Linked DNA regions of Pseudolabrys taiwanensis. Each later gene encodes a partner of the first gene's protein in a complex. Links are inferred from orthologs where the notes say so. Each region holds a gene or a part of one and is shown on either strand. Other genes may lie near its edges. The genes, in order: DW352_RS25465 and uvrB.

Region 1 (14,205 bases):
CGTTCTCGGCGGCGATGGCAATCTGTGGTTCGCGCAAAAGAAAGCGAACAAGATCGGGCGTCTCTCGCCCCAGGGCGCGTTGGCCGAATTCGACGTGCCGACACCGAACGCGGGACCCGACGGCATCGCGCTCGGACCGGACGGCAATATCTGGTTCTCGGAAACCGAAGTCAGTCAGATCGGCCGCATCACCCCCGACGGCAGGATCACCGAATTCAAAGACGGCATCACGCCAGGCAGCAAGCCGTTGTCGATCGTGGTGCGCGATGGGGCGCTGTGGTTCAGCGAGGCGGCCGGCAACCGGGTCGGACGGATAAGCGTCGACGGCGCGGTCACCGAGTTCGATATCCCGACGCGCGACAGCCAGCCGCGCGCGATGGTCACGTATGACGACGGCAGCATCTGGTTCGTCGAGACGGGTGCCAATGCGCTCGGTCGCCTGGACCGCGACGGCACCTTTCGGGATTTCGTGTTTCCGACGCCGAATGCGTCGCTGCGCGGCGTTGCTATCGGCGCCGACGGCAATCTCTGGTGCACGGAAAACTTCGCCAACAAGATCGGTCACATGAAACCGGACGGCACCTTGATCGCCGAATACGACATTCCGACGAAGGCCAGCGGCGCGCGCTGCATTGCCGGGCTGTCGAACGGACGACTTTACTTCACGCAATACGACGCCGGGCTGATCGGTGAGATCATTCTCGGCTGACCGCCGGAGAAGGGGGAAAATGTGACGGTTGAATGGATCGAGTATCGGGCCGGCGGCATCGTCGGCCGCGGCGCCCTGGTCTACGACGAGCACACGAGCGGCGAGCGGCCGTTGCTACTGATGGCGCCGAACTGGCTTGGCGTCAGCAATGAAGCGATCGAGCGCGCGGCCGCCATCGCCGGCAACAAGTACGTCGCCTTCGTCGCCGACATGTACGGTGAGGGTAAGGTTCCCGACAGCCCGCCGGAAGCGATGTCCCTCGCCAACGCCGTGCGTGCCGACGCGCCTGAACGACGGCGGCGCATCGTTGCGGCGCTGGAGACGTTGCGCGCCGAAAGCAGCAAACGCGCCATCGGCGATCTGAAACGACAGGCCGCGGCCGGCTTCTGCTTCGGCGGCGGCAACGTGCTCGAGCTCGCGCGCAGCGGCGCCGACATACAGGCGGCGATCTGCCTGCACGGCGACCTGCTGACGCCGCTGCCGGCCAAGCCCGGCGACATCAAAGCGGCCATTTGCGTGATGCACGGCGCCAAGGATCCTGTGGTGCCGAAGAGCGACCGCGATGCTTTCGAGGCGGAGATGGAAGCCGCCGACGCCAAATGGCAGATGCTCGTCTTCGGCGGCCTGCTGCATTCCTTCTGCGAGATCGAATCCGATGTGCCGGGCATCGCCTGTTACGACCCGGGCGCGGCACGGCAGAGCTACGCGATGCTCGACGCCTTCGCGACGGCTGCCTTCGAAGGCAAGCTCTAAGAAAAAACGCATGCTCAAAAGAACGACAACAATCGATAACTGGGGAAGGAAAACGTCATGGGGAAAGTCGCGCGCGTTGCTTTAGGTCTTGTTCTCACATTCGGCGCCGCCACGGCGCATGCAGAGACTTATCCTGACCGGCCGATCCGGCTGATCGTGTCGATCGCCGCCGGCAGCGTCACCGATGTCATCGCCCGCAAGGCCGGACAGGAATTGTCGCAACGGCTCGGCCAGCCGCTGATCATCGAGAACCGCGGCACGGCGGGCGGCATCATCGCGGCACAGGCTTGCGCGCAAGCCGCGCCCGACGGTTACACGCTTTGCCTGCTGCACCACGACGCCATGTCGTACAATCCGCTTCACTACGCCAAGCTGCCCTACGATCCCGCGCGCGATCTCGCACCGATCACGCGGCTCTTCTTTCTCAACGAAGGGCTGTTCGTTTCGTCCGCGCTTGGCGTGAACACGATCGCCGAGCTCAAGGGCATGGCGCAGGCGAAACCCGACGGCCTCAATTTCGCGACCTTGGGCGACGGCTCGTTCCCCGATCTGTTCCTGAAGTGGCTCAACAACCAGTGGGGCACCGGGATCGTCGGCGTGCCCTATGCCGGCGGCGGGCCCGCGGCACAGGCTGTCGCCGCCAACCAGGTGCAAGCGACGCGCTTCGGGGTCGGCAACTTCCTCGGATTGGTGAAAGCCGGCAACGTCAAGGCACTCGCGATTTCGTCGGCCAAGCGCTCGCCGCTCCTGCCGGATGTGCCTACCTTCGACGAAGCGGGCCTGCCCGGCTATCCCGGCAAAGGCTGGTGGGGCATCGTGGCGCCAAAAGCCACGCCGCCCGCGGTCATCGCGAAGATCAACAGCGCCTTCGTGACGCTGTTCAGCGAGCCCGCGTTCGTGGCCTATCTCGAGCAGCAGTCTGTGGTCGCGGCGCCGACCACGCCGGAGGCCTTCGCCGCGTTTCTGGTCGAAGACCGCAAGGCCGCCGAGACCCTGATCAAGATCGCCAACACCAAGCGCGAAGAATACAAGCCGCAGTAAAGCGCGCGCGATCCACCCGTTCTGCGGGCAGGGCGGCGCCCTGCCCGCCCTGCCGCGCCGAAATAGCTGGGATGTCGCGACGGAAAGCGTTGGAACCGGCGCGGCCGGCGGGGTCCGCCCCTCGAAATACGGGCCCACGAATGCCATCTTTGGGCTAGAGAGAATCTATGGTGGCCGTTGTCTCGGCCTTCTCTAACCCCTTGGAAAGATGGCCGAGTCCCCGCGTTCCGCTCCCGTATCCGTGCCCCCGCGCCCCGCCGCCGGCGGGATTGCCGCCCGGGCGATGGCCGCCCGCGCCAGCAATCTGCCGTATCTCACCGACCTCAACCCGGAGCAGCGGGCGGCGGTGGAGACGCTCGACGGCCCGGTGCTGGTGCTGGCCGGCGCCGGCACCGGCAAGACGCGCGTGCTGACCACGCGCATCGCGCACATCCTCAACATGGGCCGGGCGCATCCCTCGCAGATCCTCGCCGTGACCTTCACCAACAAGGCGGCGCGCGAGATGAAGGAGCGCGTCGGCATGATGGTCGGCGCGGTCGCCGAGGGCATGCCCTGGATGGGCACCTTCCATTCCATCGGCGTGAAGATCCTCCGCCGCCACGCCGAGATGGTCGGTCTCAAGAGCGACTTCACCATCCTCGACACCGACGACCAGATTCGCGTCCTCAAGCAGCTCGTCGAAGCCGAGGGGCTCGACGACAAACGCTGGCCGGCGCGCGTGCTGGCGATGCTGATCGACGGCTGGAAGAACCGCGGCCTCACGCCGGAGCAAGTGCCGGCCGGCGAAGCCGCGAGCTTCGGCAACGGCAAGGGCAAGAAGCTCTACACCGCCTATCAGGAGCGGCTGAAGACGCTGAACGCGGCCGACTTCGGCGACCTGCTCTTGGAGTGCATTCGCCTGTTCCGGCAGAACCCGGATGTGCTCAAGCAGTATCAGCAGCGCTTCAGGTTCATCCTGGTGGACGAATATCAGGATACGAACGTCGCGCAGTATTTGTGGCTGAGATTGCTGTCGCAGAATGTACCGAGCACGTCGCCGCAAGCCGCAGCGCAACCCTCTCCCCTTGCGGGAGAGGGTGGATCGCCTGAGCAAAGCGAAGGCGAGCCGGATGAGGGGTTCGAACTCGCCGATACGTTCGATATGCCGGCAAGCACTGACCCCTCACCCGCCTTCGCGGCTGACGCCGCTCAGGCACCCTCTCCCGCAAGGGGAGAGGAAAGCGCACAAGCGGCTTTGCCAAGCGCATCGCAGACGCACCAAAAAAACATCTGCTGCGTCGGCGACGACGACCAGTCGATCTATGGCTGGCGCGGCGCCGAGGTCGACAACATCCTGCGCTTCGATCACGACTTCCCGGGCGCGAAGGTCGTGCGCCTGGAACGCAACTATCGCAGCACCGGCCACATCCTCGCCGCCGCGAGCGCGCTCATCGCGCATAACGAAGGCCGCCTCGGCAAGACGCTGCGCACCGAGGACGAACTCGGCGAGAAGGTGCAGGTCACCGGCGCGTGGGACTCCGAGGAAGAAGCCCGCGCCATCGGCGAAGAGATCGAGCAGATGCAGCGCGAGGCGCGCGACCGCGGCGAGGACCATCCGCTCGACGAGGTCGCGATCCTGGTGCGCGCGTCGTTCCAGATGCGCGAGTTCGAAGACCGCTTCATCCAGCTCGGCATGCCTTATCGCGTCATCGGCGGCCCGCGCTTCTACGAGCGCGCGGAAATCCGCGACGCCCTCGCCTACCTGCGCGTCGTCGCGCAGCCGGCCGACGACCTCGCTTTCGAGCGCATCGTCAACACGCCGAAGCGCGGCCTCGGCGACGCCGCGCTGCAGATGCTGCACGACTATGCGCGCAAGAACAAAGTGCCGCTGACGGAGGCCGCGCGCGCGCTGTCCGCCACCGACGAGATGAAGCCGAAGCCGCGCACCGCGTTGCGCACGCTGATGGAAAGCTTCGGCCGCTGGGCCAAGCAGAAGGAGACGCTGCCCCACAACGAGCTCGCCGAGATCATCCTCGACGAGTCGGGCTACACCGAGATGTGGCAGAAGGACCGCAGCGCCGACGCCGCCGGACGGCTGGAAAACCTCAAGGAGCTGGTGCGCTCGATGGAGGAGTTCGAGAACCTGCAAGGCTTCCTCGAACACATCTCGCTGGTGATGGACCGCGACAGCGCCGACAACGAGCAGGCCGTCAGCATCATGACGCTGCACTCGGCCAAGGGCCTGGAGTTCGACACCGTGTTCCTGCCCGGCTGGGAGGAAGGCCTGTTTCCGCATCAGCGCTCGCTCGACGACCAGGGCCGCGCCGGCCTCGAGGAAGAGCGCCGCCTCGCCCATGTCGGCATCACGCGCGCGCGCAAGCGCGCCAAGATCTACTTCGCCGCCAACCGGCGCATCCACGGCCTGTGGTCGTCGAACGTGCCGTCGCGCTTCCTCGACGAGCTGCCGGAGGAGCATGTCGAGGTGAAGGAGGCCGCGGGCGGCACCGGCGGCTTCGGCATGTCGGGCTACGGCCCGAGCCGCTTCGACGAGATGGGCTCGTTCGGCTCGACCTATTCCACGCCCGGCTGGCAGCGCGCGCAGCAGCGGCGCGGCAAAGGCGGCTTCTCCGACAGCGGCGCGCCGCGCTATGTGCCCGACGGCGTGTTCGACCAGGACAGCGACGCTTATGCGGACGACGACGCCGCATCGTCCCCTCCCCCCTTGAGTGAGAGGGGTGGCCGCGCGCAAAGCGCCGGTCGCTTAGCGCCCAAACGCGCGCCGCTCACCATCGAAGGCGAACTGATCGCCAAGTCCACGGGCGCGTCGTCCTCGTTCAAAGTGGGCGACCGCGTCTTCCATCAGAAATTCGGCAACGGCAACGTCGTCAACGTCGACGGCAACAAGCTCACCATCGCCTTCGACAAAGCCGGCGAGAAGCGCGTGGTGGATAGCTTCGTCGAACGGGTGTGAACGCCGCCATTGCGCGGCATCGCAGCCCGCGTCCCACGATACCGCGCGCTGCCGCAGGGGTTACCTGCGGCCCTACCTGCACCCGCCTTCAGGGAACGAAACCGCCATCCGAACATTATATGCGCGCAGTAACGCGTCGGAGACCCCGCGGCCATGCAAGCCTCGATCGACTACAGCGTCAAAGCCCGCGAATTGTTCGTCGCGGCCGAAGCGCAAAAAGAGCCGCTGTTGCGCGCCGGCTTTGCCGGCATGGCGCGTGCTTATCTGCTGCTGGCCGAACGCGCCAATGGCGCGCCCGACGAGAGCGATGAACAGGCGCACGACGAGACCCCGGCCGACGCCTAAAGGACGCCCGGCGGACGGCAGCGCCGCTCCGCAAGCCTCTTCTCTCACCGTAAAGGCCGCCGGCAAGGCCGAAGGCCAAGCCCCTTCCCGGGCGCGCCTGCTGTGACATAATCGATGCAAGGGCGGCGCGATCCATCGGGAGCGTGCCTTTGCGACATCTGACCGCCGTGCTCATCCTCACCGGCGCGTTTGCGCTTTCCGGCGCCGCGCTGGCGCGCGACCTGACGTTGCCCAAGACGTCGAGCGATCAGCTCAAGGGCGCGTGCGACAAAGCCGGCGGCACGTTCTCGCAGGACGCCCGAGGCTATGGCTGCGGCACCGATTGCGCCGGCAAAGCCGGCACCGATTGCACGGTGTTCTGCTCAGCCGACAATAAGTGCACCGCTCAGGTCATCGGCGCGCGCCGGCCGCGCAGCGTGGCCGATGCACTGACGAAGCCGAAGGGAAGAAGGTGAGAGGCGTCGCGGGCCCGCGCGGCGGCCGCCCGGCGTGAGCTCAACACTTGCCGCGCCGGATAACGGTCCCATCGGCACAAGCGGCCGTGCAGGCATTGGAGAACGTGCGCCACGCGCCGTTCGGCATCAGCGCGCAGACCGGCCGGTAATCCCGGGTGCAGGCGCATTTGCGTCCGGCCACGCCGGCGACGGTAAAGCCGCCGGCAGCGCGCGCGGCAGGCGCCTGCGCGGCGGCCGGCATGGTCGCAGGCAGGCTGGCGGCGATGACGGCCACAGCGATGGCGCCGATCGCTGCGCGATGTCCGGGGAAAAACGGCATGGCGGGCTGGTTGTGGTGAGACAATTATACCCGCATCGTAGCGGACCTTGGCCATTCGGCAAGCGGTGACCAGCTGACATAACGCGCTACCGCCCGACCCGGCGCGCCCTGCTCTCGCCCCATTTCCCCGATTTACGGCCCCTCATCACACATTAGTCGGGGATTTTATTCATGAAGGCTCTTTGGCTGGGGCTCGCTTTGGGCCTCGTCGCCGTCACCGCCGCCAATGCCGGCGGCTGGTCGACCGTGCATCGATACGTGAAGAAGTCCGGCAGCTGCGCCGGACAGGAAGTACTGGCCAGCCATTATTCATCGGGCAAGCGCACCGCGACGGGCGAGCGCTTCGACGCCAACGGCAACACCGCCGCGGCGCGCACCTGGCCGCTCGGCACATCGCTCACCGTCACCAATCCGAAGAACGGCCGTTCGCTCGTTGTGCGCGTCAACGACACCGGGCCTTACGGCACGGCGTATCGCATGGGCGCGCGGCTCGATCTCGCGCACGGCGCGGCGCGCCGCCTCGGCATGAGCGGCGCGCAGTATCTCTGCGTGAGCTGAGCGCTTCTGATCGAATGAGTTGGCGTGAGTTGAAGAGCCTGCACCGCGGCGCGCAATAACGCGCCGTCACTTCCTGCGGCACACTCTGCGCGGACCGTCGTTCGGCTGATAAGTGCAGTCCGACGCGCGGAAGCTCTTGTAGTGCCCTTCGCAGGCCGCGACGTTGCAGCCGGGCGGCGCGGCCGGCGCCTGTGCGCGGGCTTCGCTCGCCTCGACGGCGGGCGGCGGCGCGACAGTCGCGCTGGCGGCGGGGGCCGGAGCCTGCCGCGGTGCGACGGCTTGAACCGGCGCGGGCGCGGGCGCTGCGGGAGCAGGCGTCGCGGCCACCGGTGGCGGGCTCGGCGGCGACGGATAAGCGATCGGCACTTGCAGGCTCGATATGCGCGGCGGCGCAGCAGGCGTGCTCAGCCAATCGAGGCCAACCGCCACATTCACAAGCGCGACCGCCACAACGGCCAGAAACACACGCCACGACATCGCACGCCCTCGCTGGGAAGGCCCCCACGCCGTCTGAATACGCCGGTGGCGCGGGCATCGCCTTGATCTTAATCTATGAACGATCGCGGCCTTTGGTAGGTCCGCACCGCAAGGCCGGTAAAAGGGCCGCCGCCGCCCACCCACGCGAAGGAAGCCTATGTCCGCCTTTCGACCCGTCGCGCTCGTTGCCGCCGCCCTGCTCACCGGGAGCGCCGCCGCGCAGGCGCTCGACATCAATACGTTTCGTGCCCAGCACAAGCTGCCGCGGCTGTCGGTCTCTTCCGCGCTCGCGGCCGCCGCGCACAGTCATGCGCACGACCTCGCGCGGCGCGGCCGGCTCGATCACGATGGCTTTCGCGCGCGCCTCGGCGCGATCGTGTCGTCGGCCGCGGCCGAGAACGTGCTGGTCGGCTGCGCCGATTCCGCGTGCGCCTTCCGCACCTGGGCGCAGTCGTCGGGCCATCGCCGCAACATGCTGATGCGCAACATCACGCATTACGGCCTCGCCTCCGCGACGGCGGAGAACGGACGCAAATACTGGGTGCTGGAGCTGGGGAATTGACATTCTGCGCCGCCACAGTGGACGGTCATGCGCGGGCTTGACCCGCGCATCCATGATGAGATTCACATTCAGCAGACTTACGACTAAGACTTCCAATGCCTCGCGGCCTCATGGATGGCCGGGTCAAGCCCGGCCATGACAACCGAGAGGCCACGCTATCTGGCCGCTGGCCTCCTCAGAAAGTCCTCTCACCATGCCGCTTTCCGACACGCTGAAAACGCTCATCCGCAACGCCTGGGACGATGGCTATCCCTGCCTCGTCGCCACCAGCGGTCCGCTCGGGCCGAACATCGCGCCGAAGGGCAGCATGGTCGTCTACGACGATGCGCATCTCGCCTGGTGGGAGCGCTCCAAGAAAGGCGCGCTGGACAATCTCCAGCACGATCCGCGCGTGTGCATCATGTATTCGAACTTCAAGGCACAGCGCGACGGCCTCCTCGAGAGCGGCTTCATCCGCTTCTTCGGCAAGGTCGAGCTGATCGAGAGCGGACCGGTGCACCAGAAGGTCTTCTCGCTGCTGCTGCCGCGCGAGCAGACCCATGTCGGCGCCGACACCGGCATCGCCGCGCTGGTCAAAATCGACAAGGCGCTGGATGCCCGCGGCAAAGTGTTACTCTGAGGCTGCGGCGCCGCGCGCGGTCCGTACTGGTGCGCGGCGGGGACGGAACGGTCGTGCGCCAGCCGCATTGACAACTCCGTGATCGGTCACATTTGCCCCCTCACCACGTGCTAGGGTTCCCGTTCATCCGGGGGTTTGGAGTAAGTCTATGCGTATCCCTCAGCTCTGCATCGCCGTCGCCGGCTTCGCGGCGTTTCTTGCCGCCGTGCCCGCCCGGGCCGAGCTTCTCATCACCGTCGACAAATCGGCGCAGCGGATGTCCGTCGTTGAGGACGGCGAGGAGCTCTATGTCTGGCCGGTGTCCACCGGCGCCTCCGGCTACGATACGCCGAGCGGCGACTGGAAGCCGTTCCGCATGGAGAAGGACCACTTCTCCAAGGAGTGGGACGACGCGCCGATGCCGAACTCGATCTTCTTCACCATGAAAGGCCACGCCATCCACGGCACGCTCGATGCCAAGAATCTTGGCAAGCCGGTGTCGCATGGCTGCGTGCGCCTCTCGCGCGCCAATTCCGAGATCCTCTGGGACCTCGTGAAGAAAAACAAAATGGCTAATACCAAAGTCGTGCTCGAGGGCGAAATCCCGAGCGCCGGCGTACCGGTCGCCCGCAGGCCGTCGGCGCGGCCGTCGCAGCAGCAGCAGGCGCAGGATTACGAGCGCTATTACTCGACCGACGACGAGTACGGCGATTACGTCGCCCGCCAGCCGCAGCGCCCCGTGCGCGCCCGCAGCTACGACAACTCCGGCCGCTACTATTACTACTATCGCGACCAGCCCGCCCCCCCTCCGGTCGAACGCCGCTACTACCGCGCCGGCTCGAACAACCCGCCGCCGGGCTTCCTGCCGTTCGGCTGGTGAGCCTGCGCCAGCTTAAAGCCGGCGCACCGCGCGTTTCGATCACGGAACGAAACGCACGGCGCCCGGCTTGAGCGGGTGGAGGTGAACCATGATCCGCAAACTGGCGAGCGGCAAATACCGGCTGTATTCCCGTAAGAAGAACCCGAAGACCGGCAAAAGGCGCAACCTCGGCACCTTCGACACCAAGGCGGCCGCTGTGCAGCACGAGCGCGAGGTCCAGTACTTCAAGCGGCATTGAGGCTATAGTGGCGGGGTGGATTCGAAGGAGCATCCGATGCTGTCCCGCCTGCTCGTCGCCGCGATCCTAATCGGCGCCGCGACGCAAGCTTTCGCCGAGCCGCGCCACGCCGGGCGCTACGATATGGTGCGCCTCTCCGGCCGCCACCAGCCCGAAGGCAAGGTCCTCATTCTCGACCGCAAGACCGGCCAGATGTGGACCTGGTCGGAGCATTCGCTCGCCACCTATTCGGGCCAGATCTTCCCCATCACCGCGGACGGCTCCTTCGCGCGCATCCTCCACGTGCCGCAGGACAAGCGTTAAGCGCCTTTCCGATGGACAATCCCACGACCGTCGCGCGCCTGTCCTGCGACGAGGCCACGGCTCGCCGCGTCGCGGCGTTCCTTGGCGAGAGCCTGGACGCCGAAGATACCGCCTGCGCCGCCTTCGAGGACGACAGCGGCCAATGGCACGTTGCCATCCACTTCCGTTTTCCGCCTGACGAAGCGGCGCTGCGCGATCTGGTGCGGCTCGCCGCGGGTGACAAAGCCGCAACGGCGTTGACGCTCGAGCCGATCGCCGCCACCGACTGGGTGGCGCAAAGTCTCGAAGGCCTCAAGCCGGTGCCGGCCGGTCGCTTCCTGGTGCACGGCGCCCACGACCGCAAGCGCGTGCCGTCGCATGCGCTGGGCATCGAGATCGAGGCGGCGCTCGCGTTCGGCACCGGGCATCACGGCACCACGCGCGGCTGCCTGCTGGCGCTCGACGATCTGGCGCATCGCCGCCGCTTCCGCCGCGTGCTCGACGTCGGCACCGGCTCCGGCATTCTCGCCTTCGCCGCGGCCAAGGCGTTGCGCGCGCCCGTCGTCGCCAGCGACATCGACCCACTGGCCGTGGCGGTGGCGCGCGACAATGCGCGGCTCAATCATGTCGCGCCGCTCATCACGTTCGTCACCGCCGCGGGCGTCGGCCGCCGCGCGCTCACCGCGCCCGGCCCTTACGATCTGATTTTCGCCAATATCCTGCTTGGCCCGCTGGTGCGCATGGCGCGTCCGCTGGCCCGCCTCGCCGCGCCGGGCGCGCGCGTGGTGCTCTCGGGTCTATTGCCGGGCCATGCCAACGCCGCGCTTGCCGCGTATCGCGCGCAGGGCCTGGTGCTCGAGAAGCGGTTCCCGCTCGACGGCTGGATGACGCTCGTCCTGCGGCGCGCGGGCGGCTAAAGTGCCGGCCATGTTCAAAGCACACTTTCAGACGTTCGACGATTCCAGCGAGCGCGCCGCGAGCGCGGCCCGCGTCGCCGCCCTGCGCGCCGAGCTCACGCGGCGCGGCCTCGACGGCTTTCTCGTGCCGCGCGCCGACCGCCAGCAGAACGAGTACCTGCCGGCGAGCGAGGAACGCCTCGCCTGGCTGACGGGCTTCACCGGCTCGGCCGGTTTCGCCATCGTCCTTCATGACCGAGGGGCAGTTTTCGTCGACGGCCGCTACACCGTGCAGGCCGATGCGCAGATCGACAAGAACGTGTTCGCAATCGCGCATCTCGTCGAGACGCCGCCCGATCAGTGGCTGACACAGAACGTCACCGCGGGCCAGAAGGTCGGCTACGACGCCTGGCTGCACACGAGCGATCAGGTCGAACGATTCCGCCAAGCCGCGGCCACCGCCGGCGCCGAATTGGTGGCGGTCGAGGACAACCCGATCGACGCGCTGTGGCACGACCGCCCCGCTCCGCCATCCGGCCCCGTGACGTTGCGCGACATCAAGCTCGCCGGCGAAAGCGCCGCGGAAAAGCTGCAACGCGTGCGCGGCGAACTCACGAAGCTGCGTGCCGATGCGCTCGTCGTCTCCGATCCGCAGAACGTCGCCTGGACGTTCAACATCCGCGGCTCCGACATCGCGCATACGCCGCTCGCCCTCGCTTTCGCCATCGTGCCGCGCGACGGCCGCCCGGCGCTTTACGTCGACGGCGCCAAGCTCGACAACGAAACGCGCCACGCCCTCGAAGACGTGGCCGACGTGCGCGAACCGGCTGCGCTTGCCGGCGATCTCGCCGCCTTCAAGGACAAGACGGTTCGGCTCGACGGGGCGAGCGCGGCCGACGCATTGTCGCGCGAAGTCCAAATGCGCGGCGGCAAGCCCGCCGCCGGCGCCGACCCCATCACGTTGATGAAGGCGGTGAAGAACCATGCCGAGATCGCCGGCATGCGCGCCGCCCATATCCGCGACGGCGCGGCGGTGACGCGCTTCCTGGCCTGGCTCGATCGCGAGGCGCCGCGGGGAACGCTCACCGAGATCGACGCGGTGGCGGCGCTGGAGAGCTTCCGCCGCGAGACCGGGCTCTTGAAGGACATATCCTTCCCGACCATTGCCGGCGCCGGTCCGAACGGCGCGATCGTGCACTACCGTGTCACGCGCGAAACCAATCGCAAGCTCGGCGTCAACGAGCTGTTCCTCATCGATTCCGGCGCGCAATACGAGGACGGCACGACCGACATCACCCGCACCGTCGTCATCGGCGAGCCGACCGCCGAGATGCGCGATCGTTTCACGCGCGTGCTCAAAGGCCATATCGGCATCGCCACGGCTGTGTTTCCCGAAAACACCAGCGGCGCGCAGCTCGATCCCTTCGCACGCCACGCGCTGTGGCAGGCGGGGCTCGATTTCGATCACGGCACCGGCCACGGCGTCGGCAGCTATCTATCCGTGCACGAAGGCCCCGCGCGTATCTCGAAGCTCGGACACGTGACGCTTCGGCGCGGCATGATCCTGTCCAACGAGCCCGGCTACTACAAGACAGCCGAGTACGGCATCCGCATCGAGAACCTAGTGCTGGTGATCGCCGCGCCCGAGCCGGCCGGTGCCGAGAAACCACTCAACGCGTTCGAGACGTTGACGCTCGCACCGATCGATCGGCGGCTGATCAACACCCGCATGCTGACGGGCAAGGAGCGCCACTGGCTCGACAGCTACCACGCGCGTGTGCATGAAGTGGTCGGTCCGCTGGTCGACAGCCATACGCAAGCCTGGCTCGCAGCCGCCACGCGGCCGCTGTAAGCCAAATGCTAGTCTTCCGCCCCTCCGACGTCATGGCCGGGCTTGTCCCGGCCATCCACGTCTTCTGACAAAAGAAAGACGTGGATGCCCGGCACAAGGCCGGGCATGACTGAGAATAGGAATGCGCAATACAAAACCATCAACGTCATCTTCGGGCGCCACCAATTGGCGGCTGCTGGCGCTGCTGATGCTGATGACCGGCGTCGGCCCGGCAACGCTCAACATCGTTGTGCCGGCGCTGCCGACATTGGTCAAAGCGCTCGCGACCGACACCGCCACCGTGCAGCTCACGCTGTCGCTCTACCTGTTCAGCTTCGCCACCGCGCAGCTCGTGCTCGGCCCGTTGTCTGATCGTTTCGGCCGCCGGCCGGTGATCCTCGCCGCGCTCGCGCTCAATATGCTGGTGTCGTTCGCCGCGATCGCCGCCAGTTCGATCCACATGCTCATCGTCGCGCGCATCCTGCAGGCGATCGGCGCCTCCGGCGGCGTGGTGATCAGCCGCGCCATAATTCGCGACCTCTACGATCGCGACCGCGCCGCGGGGATGATCGGGCTCGTGACGACGGCGATGGTGATTGCGCCCATGGTGGCGCCGCTGATCGGCGGCCTGCTCGACACCGCGTTCGGCTGGGAAGCGATCTTCGTCGCCATTGCGCTGCTCGCTTCGACCGCGGTGATCTGGGCCTACTTCACCTTGCCGGAAACGCGGCCGGCGGCCGCGCCGCAGTCGCCGGGCCTCCTGATCGACGAATGGCGCAGGCTGCTGCGCCATCCGCGCTTCTACGGTTACGTTCTCATCGGCGCCTTCGGCTCGGCGCCGTTCTTCGTCTTTCTCGGCGGCGCCCCCCACGTCGTGATCACGCTGATGGGGCGCTCGTCAGCCGAGTACGGCCTGTGGTTCGCGGTGATGTCGTTCGGCTATATGAGCGGCAATTTCACGGTTTCGCGGCTGTCGCAGCGCTTCGGCGTCGACGCGCTCATCGTCGCCGGCCTTGTGGTCGAACTCATCGGCTGCGTGGTGACGGTGGCGCTGATCGCCACCTTCAAGAACGCGACGCCGGCTTTGATCTTCCTGCCGCAGCTCGTCGTGAGCTACGGCAACGGCCTGCTGATGGCGAACTCGATCTCGGGCGCAATCAGCATCCGGCCGCAGGCGGCGGGCAGCGCCTCCGGCATGGCCGGCTTTGTGCAAATGTCCGTCGGCGCCGCCTCGACGCAGATCGTATCGTTCTTGCTCGTCGGCGCGGCAACCGGCTTGCCGATGGCCTGGATGGCGGTCGCAGCGATCTC
Region 2 (14,238 bases), 330 kb from region 1 along the record:
GCGCAGAGCGCGCCGGTGTCGGACATCGCCCGCGAACTGCTCACCGGCCAGGACCGGCATCTGCAGCTCGACATCGTCGGCCAGGAAGTGATGGGCGTGCTGCCCGATCTGCACCAGGAGTTCGCCGAGCCCGGCGAGGATCTCGTCCGGTTGCGCTTCGTGCTGACCGACAAGGTTCTGCTCACCGCCCGCAACCGGCCGGCGCATTCGCTCGACGCCATCCGCCGCGCCGTCGACGCCGGCAAGCGCTTTCCCACCGCGCTATCGCTGCTCGACGCCGTGGTCGACCATTTCGCCGATGCCGTCGGCCGCATGGGCGAGAAGCTCGGCAACGAGCTCGACGATGCCGAAGATCATCTCATGCGCGACGAGCCGATCGGCGACCGCGCCGGCATCGGCCGCGTGCGCTTGCAGGCGGTGCGCGTGCACCGGCAACTGGCGCAGTTGCGCGGCATGTTCGCGCGGCTGGAAGCGCGCGTCGCCGCCGACAACGCGCAGGTCGGCCGCGCCATCCGGCGCCTCGGCCAGAAGCTCGAAGCCATCGATCACGAGATGACCACGCTGCACGAGCGCGCGCGGCTGCTGCTCGACGAGCTCGACTCCAAGATGATGGCGGTGACCAACCAGCGGCTGTTCGTGCTGTCGGTGCTCACCGCGTGCATCCTGCCGCCGACTTTGGTCACCGGCTTCTTCGGCATGAACACCAAGGACCTGCCGTTCCAAAACACCGACGCCGGCACCTGGGTGGCAGCCACCATCGCGCTGCTCGCCGGTCTGGCTTGCTATTGGGCATTGCGGCGGCTGCGCGCGTTCTGACTTCGACCTTTCCATGCGCGCGTGCGCGGCTCATAATGGCGCGGTTGCTTATTTCCACTCGTGAAAGTCCCGTCCATGATCCTTGAAATTGCGCAGATCGATGTGAAGCCCGGCACGGAAGCCGAGTTCGAAAGCGGCGTGCAGAAGGCCGCGCCTTTGTTCAAGCGCGCCAAAGGCTGCACCGGCATGGCCCTGCAGCGCTCGCACGAAAATCCGCAGCGCTATCGTCTCTTCGTGCAGTGGGCGACGCTGGAGAATCACACGGTCGACTTCCGGGGTTCCGACGACTTCCAGGAATGGCGCAAACTGGTCGGTCCGTATTTCGCCACGCCGCCGGAAGTCGAGCACGTGACGGAAGTGTTCAAGGGATTCTAGTCTCGGTCATTGCCGGGCATAGGCCGCCGAAGACGGACGTGAACGCCTTATGACCCGGCAATCCATGATGAGCCGCAACGGGCAAACCAAAATGTAAGAAGGTCATGCACGGAACTGCATCATGGATGCGCGGGTCAAGCCCGCGCATGACAGCGGAGAGGCCCATACCGGAATAGCAGGTTATGAAAGGCTGAAGCCATGCAACGCAGCGTCGACCGCATTCTCACCACGCACACCGGCAGCCTGCCACGCACCAAGGAGGTGGTCGACCTGCTGATCGCCGAGCAGCGCGAGCCGGGGCAACACAAGGCCGCCCTCGCCGCGGCGGTCGACAAGGCGGTGAAGCTCGTCATCGCCAAACAGATCGAATGCGGCATCGACATCGTCAATGACGGCGAGCAGGGCCGCACCGATTATACGGTGCATGTGCTCGACCGCCTGACCGGCTTCGAAGGCGAGAGCGCGCCGCCGATGGGCACCGGCGAGCCGGAGTTTCCCGAGCTGGCCGAAATCCTCAAGCAGTTCGCCTCGCCCTTCCAGCACCGTCCCGCCTGTTCGGGTCCCGTCGGCTGGAAGGATTTCGCCGCCGCCCAGGCCGACATCGATCTCGCCAAGCGCGCGATGGAAGGCGTCAAGGCCGCCGACATCTTCATGACCTCGCCCTCGCCCGGCCAGATCGCGCGCTATCTCAAGAACAACTTCTACAAGAACGACGAGGACTACATCTTCGCGCTCGCCGGCGTGATGCGGCAGGAATACAAGGCGATCGTCGACGCCGGCTTCATCCTGCAGCTCGATTGCCCGGACCTCGCGATGCTGCGGCACATGGTCTATCTCGATCTGCCGCTCGCCGAGTACCGCAAGATCATCGCCACCAACGTCGCCGCGCTGAACGAAGCGGTGCGCGATCTGCCGCCGGAACGCATGCGCATGCATGTGTGCTGGGGCTCGACCATGGCGCCGCGCCACACCGACGTGCCGTTGAAGGACATCGTCGACATCGTGCTCACCGGCCGTCCGGCCGCCGTCTCCTTCCCCGCCGCCAATGCGCGGCACGAGCACGAATGGAAGATCTGGCGCGACGTCAAGCTGCCCGCCGGCAAGACCATCATCCCGGGCGTGATCGACTCCACCGTCAACACCATCGAGCATCCGGAAGTGGTCTGCGACCGCATCCTGAACTTCGCCAGCGTGGTCGGCCGCGAGAACGTCATCGCCGGCGTCGACTGCGGCTTCGGCACCTTTGCCGGCCGCGTGCAGGTCGACACCAAGATCGTCTGGATGAAAATGGCCTCGCTCGCCGAAGGCGCGGCGATGGCGTCGCGGCAATTGTGGAAGAAGGCGGCGTAAGGGGCCCGAGCACGGTCCATCCGCGGCAAGAAACGACAACGCTCCACGCACGCGCCTTTTCACGGGGTTCTCACCCCCGCGCCGGCCGCCGTCGATATTGACAATTACTTGTCATTCTGACATCCTAATACCATGAATGCCGACGCCAAATCCCTCTTGCCGCTGATCGTGGCGGACATCTACGAGCTGGCCGGTCGTTTTCGCGACGGTGGCGAGGCGATCGCCGCGACCGTCGGCCAGACCCAGGCGCGTTGGCAGGTCATGAGCGCGGCCTCCGTCGATCCGCGTACCGTGCCGCAGATCGCGCGACGCCTTGGCGTGTCGCGCCAGAACGTGCAGCGCATCGCAGATCTGCTGGTGAAGGAGAACTGGGCCAGCTTCGAGACCAATCCCGATCACCGCAGTTCGCCCTTCCTCGTGCTCAATGCCCGCGGCCAGGAGGCGCTGGCCAAAATCAACAAGGCCGCCAGCCAGAGTCATGCGCAGATCGCGCGCCAGCTCGCCGGCACGCATGTCGGCGCCCTGCATCGCGGTCTGCGGCGGCTGATTCAGGCTTTGGACGACAGTAACCCCACCGTGTGAGGAGCAACCCCATGAACACCGCCACGATCGCCGAATGCATGACCGCGAGCTTTGCCGACACGCCCTTCCCGCTGGTGGTGCAGAAGCTCGCCGGCGCGGGCGTCGTCAGCTATCGCACCGATCTCATGGCGCTGCGTAACACCTATTACGACGGCGGCAGTGAATCCTTCGACGAGCGCGTGCCGCTTGCCGATGCGCCGGCGATCGCCGCGACCTTCGATGCCGGTGGCGTCGCCGAGACCGTGAAGGCGATCCAGCGCCGGGAAATCGGCTACGCCGAATTCCTGCGCCGGATCATGGCGGCCGGCTGCGCGAGCTACGAGGTCTTCTTCGGCGGCCGCAAAGCCGTCTATGTCGGACGCGACGGCAACGCCTATGTGGAGCCGTTCCCGGCGGCGAAGACCTGAGCGCGCTTATTGCGTGCTGATGCCTGCTTGCCGCGCCACCGCGGTCCAGCGCGCGACCTCCGACTTGAAGAAGGAGTCGAAGGCCGCCGCGCTGGTCGCCATCGGTTCGACGCCGACCGCGGCGACGCGCTGACGCGTCTCCGGCTGCGACATCGCGTCGACAACGGCGCGGTTGAGCGTCGCAACGATCGGCGGCGGCGTGCCGGCGCGCACCAGCACGCCCTGCCACGCCTGCACCTCGAGATCGTTGCCGAGGCCGACCTCGCCGATCGCCGGGATATCCGCGTAAGCCGGCAGGCGCGCTTGCGTCATCACGGCGAGCGCCCGCAATTTGCCCTGCGTGATGAAATCGCGCATGGCCGGCGTCGGCGTATCCCAGAGCATCTGCACCTGCCCGGCGATCAGCGCCTGCAGCGCAGGCGCGCTGCCTCGGAACGGCACGTGAATGAGGCGGATGCCGGCGCGCCGCGTGAACAGTTCGGCCGCCATATGCGCCGAAGAGCCGACGCCACCCGACGCATAGGTGATCGTGTCGGGCGCGGCTTTGGCGGCGGCAACGAGATCGGCGACGCTGCGGTACGGCGCGTTGGCGGCGGTGAGCATGAACAGCGGTACGCTCGCGACCTGCGACACCGCCGTGAGATCGCGCGTCGTGTCGTAGCTCAGCTTGGTCAGCGCGGGCGCGACCGCCAGCGAGAAGATGCCGAACAACAGCGTGTGCCCGTCCGGCTCGGCGCCGATCGCCGCATTGGCGGCGATGCTGCCGCTGCCGCCCGGCTTGTTCTCGATGATCACCTGCTGGCCGAGGATCGGGCTCATGCCGTTCGCGAGCACGCGCGCCACCGAGTCGACGGTGCCGCCGGCGGCGAAGCCGACGAGAATGCGCAGCGGCCGGTTCGGGAAGGCGGCGCGCGCGCCGCGCGGCAGAGCGGCGGTGGCGGCAGCGGCAGCCATCGCCGACAGCGTCAGGCTGCGACGCGAAAACAGGCGCGATGTCACGAAGGCAACCTCCTGGCGCGGAATCGATGACTGCGACAGACGGCGCCGCAGCCAAGACAAACATCCGACCGCCACACGGTCAATCGGCGTCGCCCGTGGCGCTCTCTGGGGCGGATGAAATCCCCGGCGCTTCTTTCTTTGGCCAAGGACTCGCCCCATATTCCGGCCATGGCGAAGTCCCCCGACACATCGAAGCCCAAAAAGTCCAAAGACCCCGCGAAACCCACGCGCTCCAAGGCGGCGCGGCCCGAGGAGCCGGCGACGCCGGACGATCTCGCGGCGCTGCTCAACCCGGGCATCGCGCGTGGCACCGCGGGCCTCGGCTCCGGCACCAATATCCAGCCGCCGGCGGACAATTCGTGGGACCGCCGCACCGGCAACGCCGCGGAACATCTGGCGCGGAAATCGACCAAGGGCTTCGACGAAGCGTCGCAGGCCGACTACACCGGCTCGCCGATCACCGGGCTCGATCCGGCGCTGGCGCAGGAACTCGGCCTCAGCGATGAACTGAAATATCGGCTGCCGCGCGCCGACCTGCCGAAGCCGGGCCACGGCCTGTCGTCGATGGGCGTCGAGGCGACCGCGCAATCCCTGGAACGCCTGCTGCGCGAGGGCCGGCCGGAATTCGCCACGGCGGAGGCCGCCTGGACGCCGCACCGCCCGCCGCGGCCGGAGAAGTCCGAAGGCGGCATCCCGCTCAAGATCAAGTCGGACTTCGAGCCCAAGGGCGACCAGCCGCAAGCGATCAAGGAACTGGTCGAGGGCGTGAAGCGCCACGACCGCACGCAGGTGCTGCTCGGCGTCACCGGCTCGGGCAAGACCTTCACCATGGCCAAGGTGATCGAGCAGACGCAGCGCCCCGCGCTCATCCTGGCGCCGAACAAGACTTTGGCCGCGCAGCTCTACGGCGAGTTCAAGTCGTTCTTCCCCGACAACGCCGTCGAGTACTTCGTCTCGTATTACGACTACTACCAGCCGGAAGCCTACGTTCCGCGCACCGACACCTATATCGAGAAAGAATCGTCGATCAACGAGCAGATCGACCGCATGCGCCACGCCGCGACGCGCGCGCTCTTGGAACGCGACGACGTCATCATCGTCGCCTCGGTGTCGTGCATCTACGGTATCGGCTCGGTCGAGACCTATTCGGCGATGACATTTACGTTGAAGCAGGGCGGGCAGATCAGCCAGCGCCAGCTGATCGCCGATCTCGTCGCCCTGCAATACAAGCGCGTGCAGCACGACTTCTCCCGCGGCACCTTCCGCGTGCGCGGCGACACCATCGACCTGTTCCCGGCGCACTATGAAGACCGCGCCTGGCGCATCCATCTGTTCGGCGACGAGATCGAGAAGATCGAGGAGATGGACCCGCTCACCGGGCAGAAGACCGACGAGTTGGCGTTCGTGAAGATCTACGCCAACTCGCACTACGTCACGCCGCGCCCGACGCTGATCCAGGCGATGGACTCGATCAAGGCCGAGCTGCGCATGCGGCTCGACCAGCTCAACGCCGCCGGCCGCCTGCTCGAAGCGCAACGGCTCGAACAGCGCACGCGCTTCGACCTCGAAATGATGGAAGCCACCGGCTCCTGCGCCGGCATCGAGAACTATTCGCGTTATCTCACCGGCCGCCGGCCGGGCGAGCCGCCGCCGACGCTGTTCGAATACGTGCCGGACAACGCCCTCGTCTTCTGCGACGAGAGCCACGTCACCGTTCCGCAGATCGGCGCCATGTTCAAAGGCGACTTCCGCCGCAAGGCGACGCTCGCCGAATACGGCTTCCGCCTGCCCTCCTGCATGGACAACCGGCCGCTGCGCTTCGAGGAATGGGACGCGATGCGCCCGCAAACGGTCGGCGTCTCGGCGACGCCCGGCGCCTGGGAGCTCAACGAATCCGGCGGCGTGTTCGTCGAGCAGGTCATCCGGCCGACCGGCCTCATCGATCCGCCGGTCGAGATCCGCCCCGCGCGCCTGCAGGTCGACGATCTCGTCGGCGAGGTGCGCGAAGTGTCGCGCAAGGGCTATCGCACGCTCATCACCGTGCTCACCAAGCGCATGGCCGAAGACCTCACCGAATATCTGCACGAGCAAGGCATCCGCGTGCGCTACATGCACTCGGACATCGACACGCTCGAGCGCATCGAGATCATCCGCGACCTGCGCTTAGGGGCCTTCGACGCGCTGGTCGGCATCAACCTGTTGCGCGAGGGCCTCGACATTCCCGAATGCGCGCTGGTCGCCATTCTCGACGCCGACAAGGAAGGCTTCCTGCGCTCGGAGACGTCGCTGGTGCAGACCATCGGCCGCGCCGCGCGCAACGTCGACGGCAAGGTGATCCTCTATGCCGACCAGATCACCGGCTCGATGCAGCGCGCCATGGACGAGACCACGCGTCGCCGCGAGAAGCAGCTCGCTTACAACGCCGAGAACGGCATCACGCCGGAGAGCGTGAAGCGCGGCATCGCCGACATTCTCGACAGCGTCTACGAGCGCGATCACGTGCTGATCGCGACCGCCGAAGGCAAGGCCGGCGAATTCGCCGAGGCGGCGACCATCGGCCACAATCTCGAAGCGGTCGTCGCCGACATGGAAACCAAGATGCGCGAAGCCGCCGCCGATCTCGACTTCGAGACCGCCGCGCGCCTGCGCGACGAGATCAAGCGTTTGCGTCAGACCGAGATGGCGGTGCTCGACAATCCCACGGCGAAGGCTCTTCCCTCCCCCCTTGCGGGGGAGGGTGGCCGCGCGAAGCGCGGCCGGGAGGGGGGTAGCGGCAAAGACACCTCCCGCCCGCACAAACCGCATCTCGACGAGATGGGCATCGCCACCTGGCACGAGTTCAAGCCGGCGCGCGATGAAAAATCCAAACCGCGCAAGCCGAACCTCGATGAAATGGGCCCGGGCGTCGAGAGCGTGCCGGCCAAGCGCGGGCCGTCACTCGAAGGCGGCCGCTCGACCATGGGACGGCCGGGCCAGCACGGCGGGTTCAAGGCGAATAAGAAGCGGCGGTGACGGTGCATGCGAATGCCGCTTGTCTGCGCTGAATGCATGAGAATCGACGTATCGAGCGCGCGCTTTATCGCCACAGCTCAGATCGAAGATAGCGGACTTTATGACGTTCAATGCCCGAAAGGACATCGATCTTACACTATACTCCAACAGCAGAAATTTGAACTTCTATTCGACATAGGGGCTTGCGCCATTCTTGACGGATATTTCCGCGAGGCTGTGAGTTCATTCGCTTCTAGTCTGGAGCGAACTTTTGAGTTCTTTGTGTGGGCAGCACTGCTAGCTACAGGTCACGTCGCTTCCGAAGTGGAGGAGTTTTGGAAATCCCTCTCTAAACATTCGGAGCGACAACTCGGTGCCTATGCATTGTTATTCTTCCAAGAGACATATGAGTCTCCGCCGATGCTCACCCGCCAGAACGTGGAGTTTAGAAACCAAGTAATCCATCAAGGACGCATTCCCACCCGGCAAGAAGCTATCGATTTCGGGAATGAGGTGCTCGCAATAGTGCGGAGAGTGATTGCCACCGGCCGAGAGCGCCACAAAAATGGGATCGAGCTGATGATTGGGAGGCATGTGATCGCCGCCCGTCAGCGAGCCGTAAGCGATCGCGCGCTGGCAGTCAGCCACATGCCGACCATCATCGGTATCGGCATAGAAGACAAAGACCACCACTTACGCAGTTTAGAAGAGGCACTTCAAAAACTCACGATGTGGAACTGGAAGCTTTGAGCACATCGACAAAACCAGCAATGGCACGACGCCACAATTGAGATTTCAACCTCCTTCAACCCCGGCGAAATCCTGCGCGAGGAGTTCTTGCGTCCGCTCGGGCTCTCTCCGGGCGCATTGGCGAAGGCGATGGGCGTGCCGCGCACGCGCGTCGCGCGCATCGCCGCCGAGACGACGGGCATCACCGCCGACACCGCGCTGCGTCTGAGCAAGGCCCTCGGCACCTCGACGCAGCTTTGGCTCAATCTGCAAAACCGTTTCGACGTTGAGACGGCCGAACGCGCGATCGGCAAAGAGCTCGCCAAGATCACGCGCGTGACCGACACGGCCTAAAGCCCCTCCCCGCCTCATCCTGAGGAGCATCGCCATCAGCGCGTTTACGCGCGTCCTCAAAGCACTATGGCGATGCGTCTCGAAAGATGGGGCGGCCCCCGGGCAACGCGCGGCGCTCACCGTAAAGAGCGGTGAAGATAAAGCGCCTCACGTATCGACAATCTCACTGAGCCTGATTTTTCTTACGCGTGAAACGGTTCTGCTCTGGCGGAAGAGGCGGCGCGTTTAGGTAGCTTCTTAACGACGCGACGTTCATCACCAAACTGCGTTGGAATCTCTTTCAGCGGTCTCGGAGAGCCCTTTCGATATGTCCGCAAGTCGTTCTTAGTTTTCTCCGGTTTTGGGTTCGCTTCAAAGCCCGGATCACAAATCAGAAGTCTTTGATTTTGCGACGGAAACGTGTCCCAAACACGCGACTCTTGTAATCTTTTCAAGTACTTAGTATATAGAGGCCGTGACACGCCGCCGGTGAGACGACGACGTGCCACGGTTCTTCATGTCACCCTATTATGGGTTGCATGTTGCACCTCCAGTTCCCGACGGTCGCCGTGTCGACCGCCGGGCAGTTGTGACCCCTCCGCGAAGAGAAGCCGTGCCGGACTATTCCGGCTGCCGACTGCAACGGGCATGCACGGCCCCAATGCAATCGGGATATTGAGAAACGCTCTCCGAAAAATCGGCGGGCGCTTTCTTTTTAGCCCTTGGCAAATCGGACGACGTTGTCTCCGTCCGTCTTGTCGCCCAGAGCTAATTCCTTCTGACGTAACTGCCCTTCTTTCTTCAGTTCTCGCTGCCTGACGCCATACTGATAAAGCGTCGGAATTGCGATGCCTAAGGCGCGGCAAGTCTCTCTCAAAGTCATGCCGCCTCGCATCATTTCTTTGGCGCGCTCGACTACTTCGGGAGTAGCTTTTTTATCGCGTCCCCACTTTTCGAGTCCCTGGCTACGGCGCTTCGCAATACCTTCCGCAGTACGCTGTCCGTGCTCTTTGGTTGAGCGGCCGCCAGTACCATTAGTTTTCGCAAACGCCTTTTCGATTTGCCTTGTTTTACGAGTCGATTTCGACCTGAGGTAATATTTGGCCCATCCAGCCGTGTAGACATCGTGGTTTGTAGCCATCGCCTTTTTGAGAGCGGCGCGGACAGCGCGCACCGGATTGTCACTCTCAAATTCCCGGCCGGCGCGCTTCAGAGTAGCCACGATCTCCTTGGCGGTCTGTGGTTCGTCGCTCAGAGCCAAGACGACAGGCATGGCGTCGGGGAGCGGCCATTTAACCAGCCGCACATCATCAGGGGTAATTTCGGTCGCCGGGAGCGTCGGGGCGGGCGCGCTCACAAGTTCTCTTTCCTTCTCTTCAAGAAGGTCGAGATATTCTCGGGTCACCCGAATGCGCTCAGCGCGCACCTCTTCGAGCGTCATATCCGATACGGTCTTACGGCCCGACATAGGTTCACCAAAGCGCGCGACGATTCGCACCCCTGGAAACACGAATAACGCCGATACCGCCTAATTGCAAGAATAGGCCGATCACGGCCTGACTTTTTCCGTTATATTTCTAATTTATGTTGCCTTTACAATGGCTTATGAGAAAAGCGGTGGAAAATCCCGCTATCTAGTATCAAATTCGTAATTAGGACTATTGACCTTTCCGCATTTAAGATCATAATCCTCTCCATCCCACCCACCAAGGGGCGTCGTCGCGAGGCGTTACGAGGACGGGGTGGGATGCGGCGCTCGCGCCCGAGGAGGAAAAACGCGCCTCCTCGCACCCGAGCGGCGGCGGTCCCCGCCCGCGGGCACTACGACCCGCTGCGAGGAGCTCGCTGACACCGAGTGCTTCGGCCTTGATGAAGCCTCCGTTGAAAGCGCGGCCCGCCGTTGGAAGACGCCGCCACGGCGCGCCGGAGGGCGCCCGCGCTTCGTGATGAACGGAGCGCGGCACAGGACGAAGACCGTCGCGCCGCCCGGCGCGCCGTCTCCCCTGCTTTATGCGGGGGTCGACTCCCCCGGACCCCCTGGGTGCGGGGACTTCAGGAAGGCGGGCCACCCCGGGCCCGGACAAACAACAGGGACGGCGAAGCTATGCGCGCTGCGAAGCCTCATCCGGAGGAGCCACGCGCAGCGTGGCGTCTCGAAGGATAAGGCGGACACATCGGCCTCATCCGTCGAGACGCGGCCTGCGGGAAAAACGCCGCGCTGTTTGACAATCGCATCCAGCTCACACCGCCGCCGCGCTTACGGCGACGGCGCCTCGAAGCCGAAGCCGTGCCGGCGCGCGCAGGCGCGCAGCCACGACACCGCGCCCTGCACCGGAAACTCCATGCCGCCGATCTTCGATTTGAAACTGAAGCGTTCGGCATCGTCGAGCGCGCGCGCGAGCGCGAGGCCGTGTTGCGGGAAGATGCCGATCTCGTCGGCGCTGAGCATCTGCGCGGTGAAGCCGGTGAACGGTTTGCCGCCGAACGACAAGGTGGCGTCGATCGTCTCGCCGCCGCGCTGCTTGAGGCCCGAGTCCTTCAGCATCATGATCAGGCCCTTGGTGCGGCTCGCCATCAGGAAGGTGCCGAATTGCCGCGCGTCCTTCCCCGCGCCAGTGACGTAATGGCGGCGGATGACGCAGATGACGACCTTGCCGTCGGGCCCGCGCAGTTCGGAAGCGTCCCAGCCGCTGATCTTCTGTTTGTCCTCGATGCCGGCGGGACCGGCGGCCGTCGGCCGGCCGGAGGCGATTTCGGGCGAACGCGGCCGCGGCGCCGGCAGTTCGGGCGCTTTCGGATCGGTCGGCCGGTCGATGGCGATGGCGAACGTGTTGCCGCAAGCGATCAGCCAGGCGAGCGCCGCGGGCGGCAGGTCAAGCGCGATCGCGCCGGTGTCGATGCCGGCGCCGGCCGAACGCAGCCGCACTGTCTTGGCCGTCGCGAGGCCGGCGAGCACCGCCGCGGCGTCGCCGGGATGGAAGGCGAAGGCGGCCGGCACCACGTCGAAGCCGACGGCCGGTATCGATGCGCCCTCGTCGAGAACGATCTCGGCCTCGTCGTCCATCACGCGCTCGCCGGGCAAGGCCTTGTCGCCAAGGCCAAAGGCGAAGCCTGCGCCGCGGCCGATCGCGAGGCTCAGCCGCGTCTCGACCGTGCCGCTCGTGTCGTTGCGCGGGCGCAGCGAGACGAGCACGCACTGGCTCACTTTGCCGTCGCGCAGCTGCGGCACGCCGGACCAGGTGCCCTGGGCGAAACGCACCTGCTGGCCGGCAACCGGCTTCTCGGTTTCGACCGCCGCTGCCGCCGCGCCGGCCGTCGCCAAACCGGCGGCGCCGCACAGCACAACGGTCCGCAATGTCCGTTGAAGGATCGTCATCGCCCGCCCCCCAAGACCCCACCCGCGGCTATGGGGCCAAGGCGGCCCGCGCGGGTCAATAGGTCTTGGTCAGGCGAAGGGCGCCGGTCACCCCGGCCTGCGCCGCCGCGACTACGCAGTTACCACGTTGAGCAGCGCGAAGAACTGATCGTTGCTCATGGCGTCGATCTGCGGCTGGGTGAAGGCGTTGCCCTGCTCGGTGGTCAGCGCGTTGATGTCGTCGACGCTGATGCCGGCGATCGCCGCGACGCTCAGCGACGGGATGCCGGCGGAAGCCGACAGCGACGAGAATTGCGTCGTCGTCAGGCCCGCGATCTGCGTCGAGGTCAGCGCGCCGGCCTGATCGGCGGTCAGGTTGCCGATCTCGGTCGTCGTGAACACGCCGACCTGACCGGCCGACAGGTTCGCGACCTGATCGGCGGTGAGCGAACCGATCTGGCCTTCGGTCAGTTGCGAAATGACCGTGGTCGTGAGGCCCGAGGTCTGCGTCGTCGACGCCTTGCTCACGTCGAGCGCGTTGAGCATGTCGGTGGACAGGCCGTTGAGCTGATCGGTGGTCAGGCCCTGCAGCTGCGACGTGCTGAGCGCGCCGAGCTGGTCGCTCGAGAACATGCCGAGCGCCGTGTCCGTCATGCCGCCGAACTGCGTGCCGGTGAGCGCGCCGAACTGATCGGCGGTGAGATTGCCGATCTCGGTCGTCGTCAGCGCGCCGATCTGGTCGGCGGTGAGGTTCGCCACTTGATCCGTGGTGAGCGCCGCGACCTGTGCTTCGGCGAGCGCGCCGATCGCCGTCGTCGTCAGGCCGGCGATCTGCGTGGTCGAGGCCTTGCTGAGGTCGAGCGCGTCGAGCTTGACCGTCGACAGGCCGTTGAGCTGATCGGTGGTCAGGCCCTGCAGCTGCGTCGTCGACAGCGACGCGAGCTGGTCGCTCGAGAACAGGTCGAGCGCGCCGGCCGTCAGGTCGCCGAGCTGCGTCGCGGTCAGCGCGCCGATCTGGTCGGGGCTGAGGATGCCGACCTCGGTCTCGGACAGGACGCCGATCTGGTCGGCCGACAGGCTCGCGATCTGGCTCGTGGTCAGCGCGGCGATCTGCTCCTCGCTCAAAGCGCCGAAGGCGGTCGTGGTCAGGCCGGCGACCTGCGTCGTCGTCACCTTGGTGACGTCGACGGAGTCGAGCACGTCGGTCGTCAACGAGTTGAGCTGGTCGGCGGTCAGACCCTGCACCTGCGCCGTGGTCAGCGCGGCGATCTGATCGCTCGAGAACAGGCCGATGGCGGAGGTCGTCAGGCCGCCGAGCTGGCGCGCCGTCAGCGCGTTCACCTGCGTCGTCGAGAAGGCCTGCACCTGCGTCGACGCCATGGCGCCGATCTGCGTCGTCGACAACAGCGCGATCTGCGAGCTGGTCAGATCGCCGATCTGCTCTTCGTCCAGTTCGCCGATGGCCGTCGTGCTCAGGCCGCGCACCTGATTCCAGGAGAGCTTGGCGGCATCGATCGACTGGAACTGCTCGGTGTCGATCGCATTGAGCTGCGTCGTCGTCAGGCCCTGCACCTGCGTGGTGCTGAGGGCGTAGATCTGGTCGCTCGAGAAATTGGCGAGCGCCGTGGTCGTCAGGCCGCCGAGCTGCGCCGCGGTGAAGGCGCCCACCTGCGTCGTGGTGAAGGCCTGAATCTCGGTCGAGGTCAGCGCGCCGATCTGCGCCGCCGACAGGCGCGAGATCTGCGAGGTCAGCAGCGAGCCGACCTGCGTTTCGCTCAGCAGGCCGACCGCTGTCGTCGACAGGCCGGCGATCTGGCCGGCCGTCGCCTTGGTCACGTCGATGGCGTCGAGCAAGTCGGACGACAGCGCGTTGAGCTGCGTCGTCGTCAGGCCCTGCAACTGCGTGGTCGACAGTGCGCCGATCTGGTCGCTCGAGAAGTTGCCGAGCGCCGTGGTCGTCAGGCCGCCGAGCTGGCTCGCTTTCAGCGCGTCGAACTGCGTCGTGGTGAAGGCCTGGATCTCGGTCGAGGTCAGCGCGCCGAGTTGCGCGGCGGACAGAACGCCGACCTGCGTCGAACTCAACGACGAGACCTGCGCCTCGCTCAAATCGCCGACCGCGGTCGTCGACAGGCCGGCGACCTGGCCGGTGGTGACCTTGGTGAGATCGATGGCATCGAGCAGATCGGTCGACAGCGCGTTGAGCTGCGTCGATGTCAGCGCCTGCAACTGCGTGGTGGCGAAAGCGCCGACCTGTGTGCTCGAGAAGTTGTTGATCGCGGTGGTCGAGAGGCCGCTGATCTG

Evidence for each region.
Region 2: the proteins of DW352_RS25465 (region 1) and uvrB are in contact, whole or in part, in a crystal structure (PDB 7EGT), measured with the Thermus thermophilus proteins. The link is inferred for Pseudolabrys taiwanensis from one-to-one orthologs. Residues at the interface, in WP_096412145.1 of Thermus thermophilus: His654, Arg656, Phe657, Gln666, Asp668, Glu669, Lys680, Arg681, Leu682, Ser683, Lys685, Tyr686, Ala687; in WP_096411307.1 of Thermus thermophilus: Glu23, Leu25, Arg26, Asp27, Gly28, Glu29, Arg30, Phe31, Arg55, Glu326, Asp327, Phe328, Glu379, Ser382, Gln383, His398, Gly400, Arg401.

The regions. Positions count from the first base shown.
Region 1 is NZ_CP031417.1:5,343,626-5,357,830, reverse strand. Bases 2,329-5,653 are described here. They hold DW352_RS25465 (ATP-dependent helicase), read left to right. Parts: upstream 2,329-2,711; coding sequence 2,712-5,453; downstream 5,454-5,653. Other genes in these bases: DW352_RS25460 (hypothetical protein), read left to right, coding at 5,607-5,653; DW352_RS25470 (Bug family tripartite tricarboxylate transporter substrate binding protein), read left to right, coding at 2,329-2,503. In the rest of the region: DW352_RS25480 (Vgb family protein), read left to right, coding at 1-709; DW352_RS25475 (dienelactone hydrolase family protein), read left to right, coding at 731-1,462; more of DW352_RS25470, read left to right, coding at 1,520-2,328; more of DW352_RS25460, read left to right, coding at 5,654-5,798; DW352_RS25455 (hypothetical protein), read left to right, coding at 5,948-6,253; DW352_RS25450 (hypothetical protein), read right to left, coding at 6,294-6,572; DW352_RS25445 (septal ring lytic transglycosylase RlpA family protein), read left to right, coding at 6,744-7,130; DW352_RS27455 (BA14K family protein), read right to left, coding at 7,197-7,607; DW352_RS25435 (CAP domain-containing protein), read left to right, coding at 7,765-8,169; DW352_RS25430 (pyridoxamine 5'-phosphate oxidase family protein), read left to right, coding at 8,363-8,788; DW352_RS27205 (L,D-transpeptidase), read left to right, coding at 8,937-9,647; DW352_RS27115 (hypothetical protein), read left to right, coding at 9,736-9,885; DW352_RS25415 (hypothetical protein), read left to right, coding at 9,922-10,188; DW352_RS25410 (50S ribosomal protein L11 methyltransferase), read left to right, coding at 10,200-11,084; DW352_RS25405 (aminopeptidase P family protein), read left to right, coding at 11,095-12,915; DW352_RS25400 (multidrug effflux MFS transporter), read left to right, coding at 13,037-14,205. UniProt on the Escherichia coli protein: A helicase with DNA-dependent ATPase activity. Unwinds DNA duplexes with 3'-5' polarity. Translocates on single-stranded DNA with 3'-5' polarity. Initiates unwinding more efficiently from a nicked substrate than double-stranded DNA.
Region 2 is NZ_CP031417.1:5,011,039-5,025,276, reverse strand. The notes cover bases 4,384-7,741. They hold uvrB (excinuclease ABC subunit UvrB), read left to right. Parts: upstream 4,384-4,697; coding sequence 4,698-7,541; downstream 7,542-7,741. Other genes in these bases: DW352_RS23850 (hypothetical protein), read left to right, coding at 7,578-7,741; DW352_RS23860 (tripartite tricarboxylate transporter substrate-binding protein), read right to left, coding at 4,384-4,529. Also shown: DW352_RS23885 (CorA family divalent cation transporter), read left to right, coding at 1-816; DW352_RS23880 (antibiotic biosynthesis monooxygenase family protein), read left to right, coding at 892-1,191; DW352_RS23875 (cobalamin-independent methionine synthase II family protein), read left to right, coding at 1,390-2,541; DW352_RS23870 (MarR family winged helix-turn-helix transcriptional regulator), read left to right, coding at 2,674-3,123; DW352_RS23865 (DUF1398 domain-containing protein), read left to right, coding at 3,135-3,530; more of DW352_RS23860, read right to left, coding at 3,537-4,383; more of DW352_RS23850, read left to right, coding at 7,742-8,270; DW352_RS23845 (HigA family addiction module antitoxin), read left to right, coding at 8,358-8,603; DW352_RS23840 (helix-turn-helix domain-containing protein), read right to left, coding at 9,298-10,050; DW352_RS23835 (hypothetical protein), read right to left, coding at 10,840-11,958; DW352_RS23830 (beta strand repeat-containing protein), read right to left, coding at 12,070-14,238. UniProt on the Escherichia coli protein: The UvrABC repair system catalyzes the recognition and processing of DNA lesions. A damage recognition complex composed of 2 UvrA and 2 UvrB subunits scans DNA for abnormalities.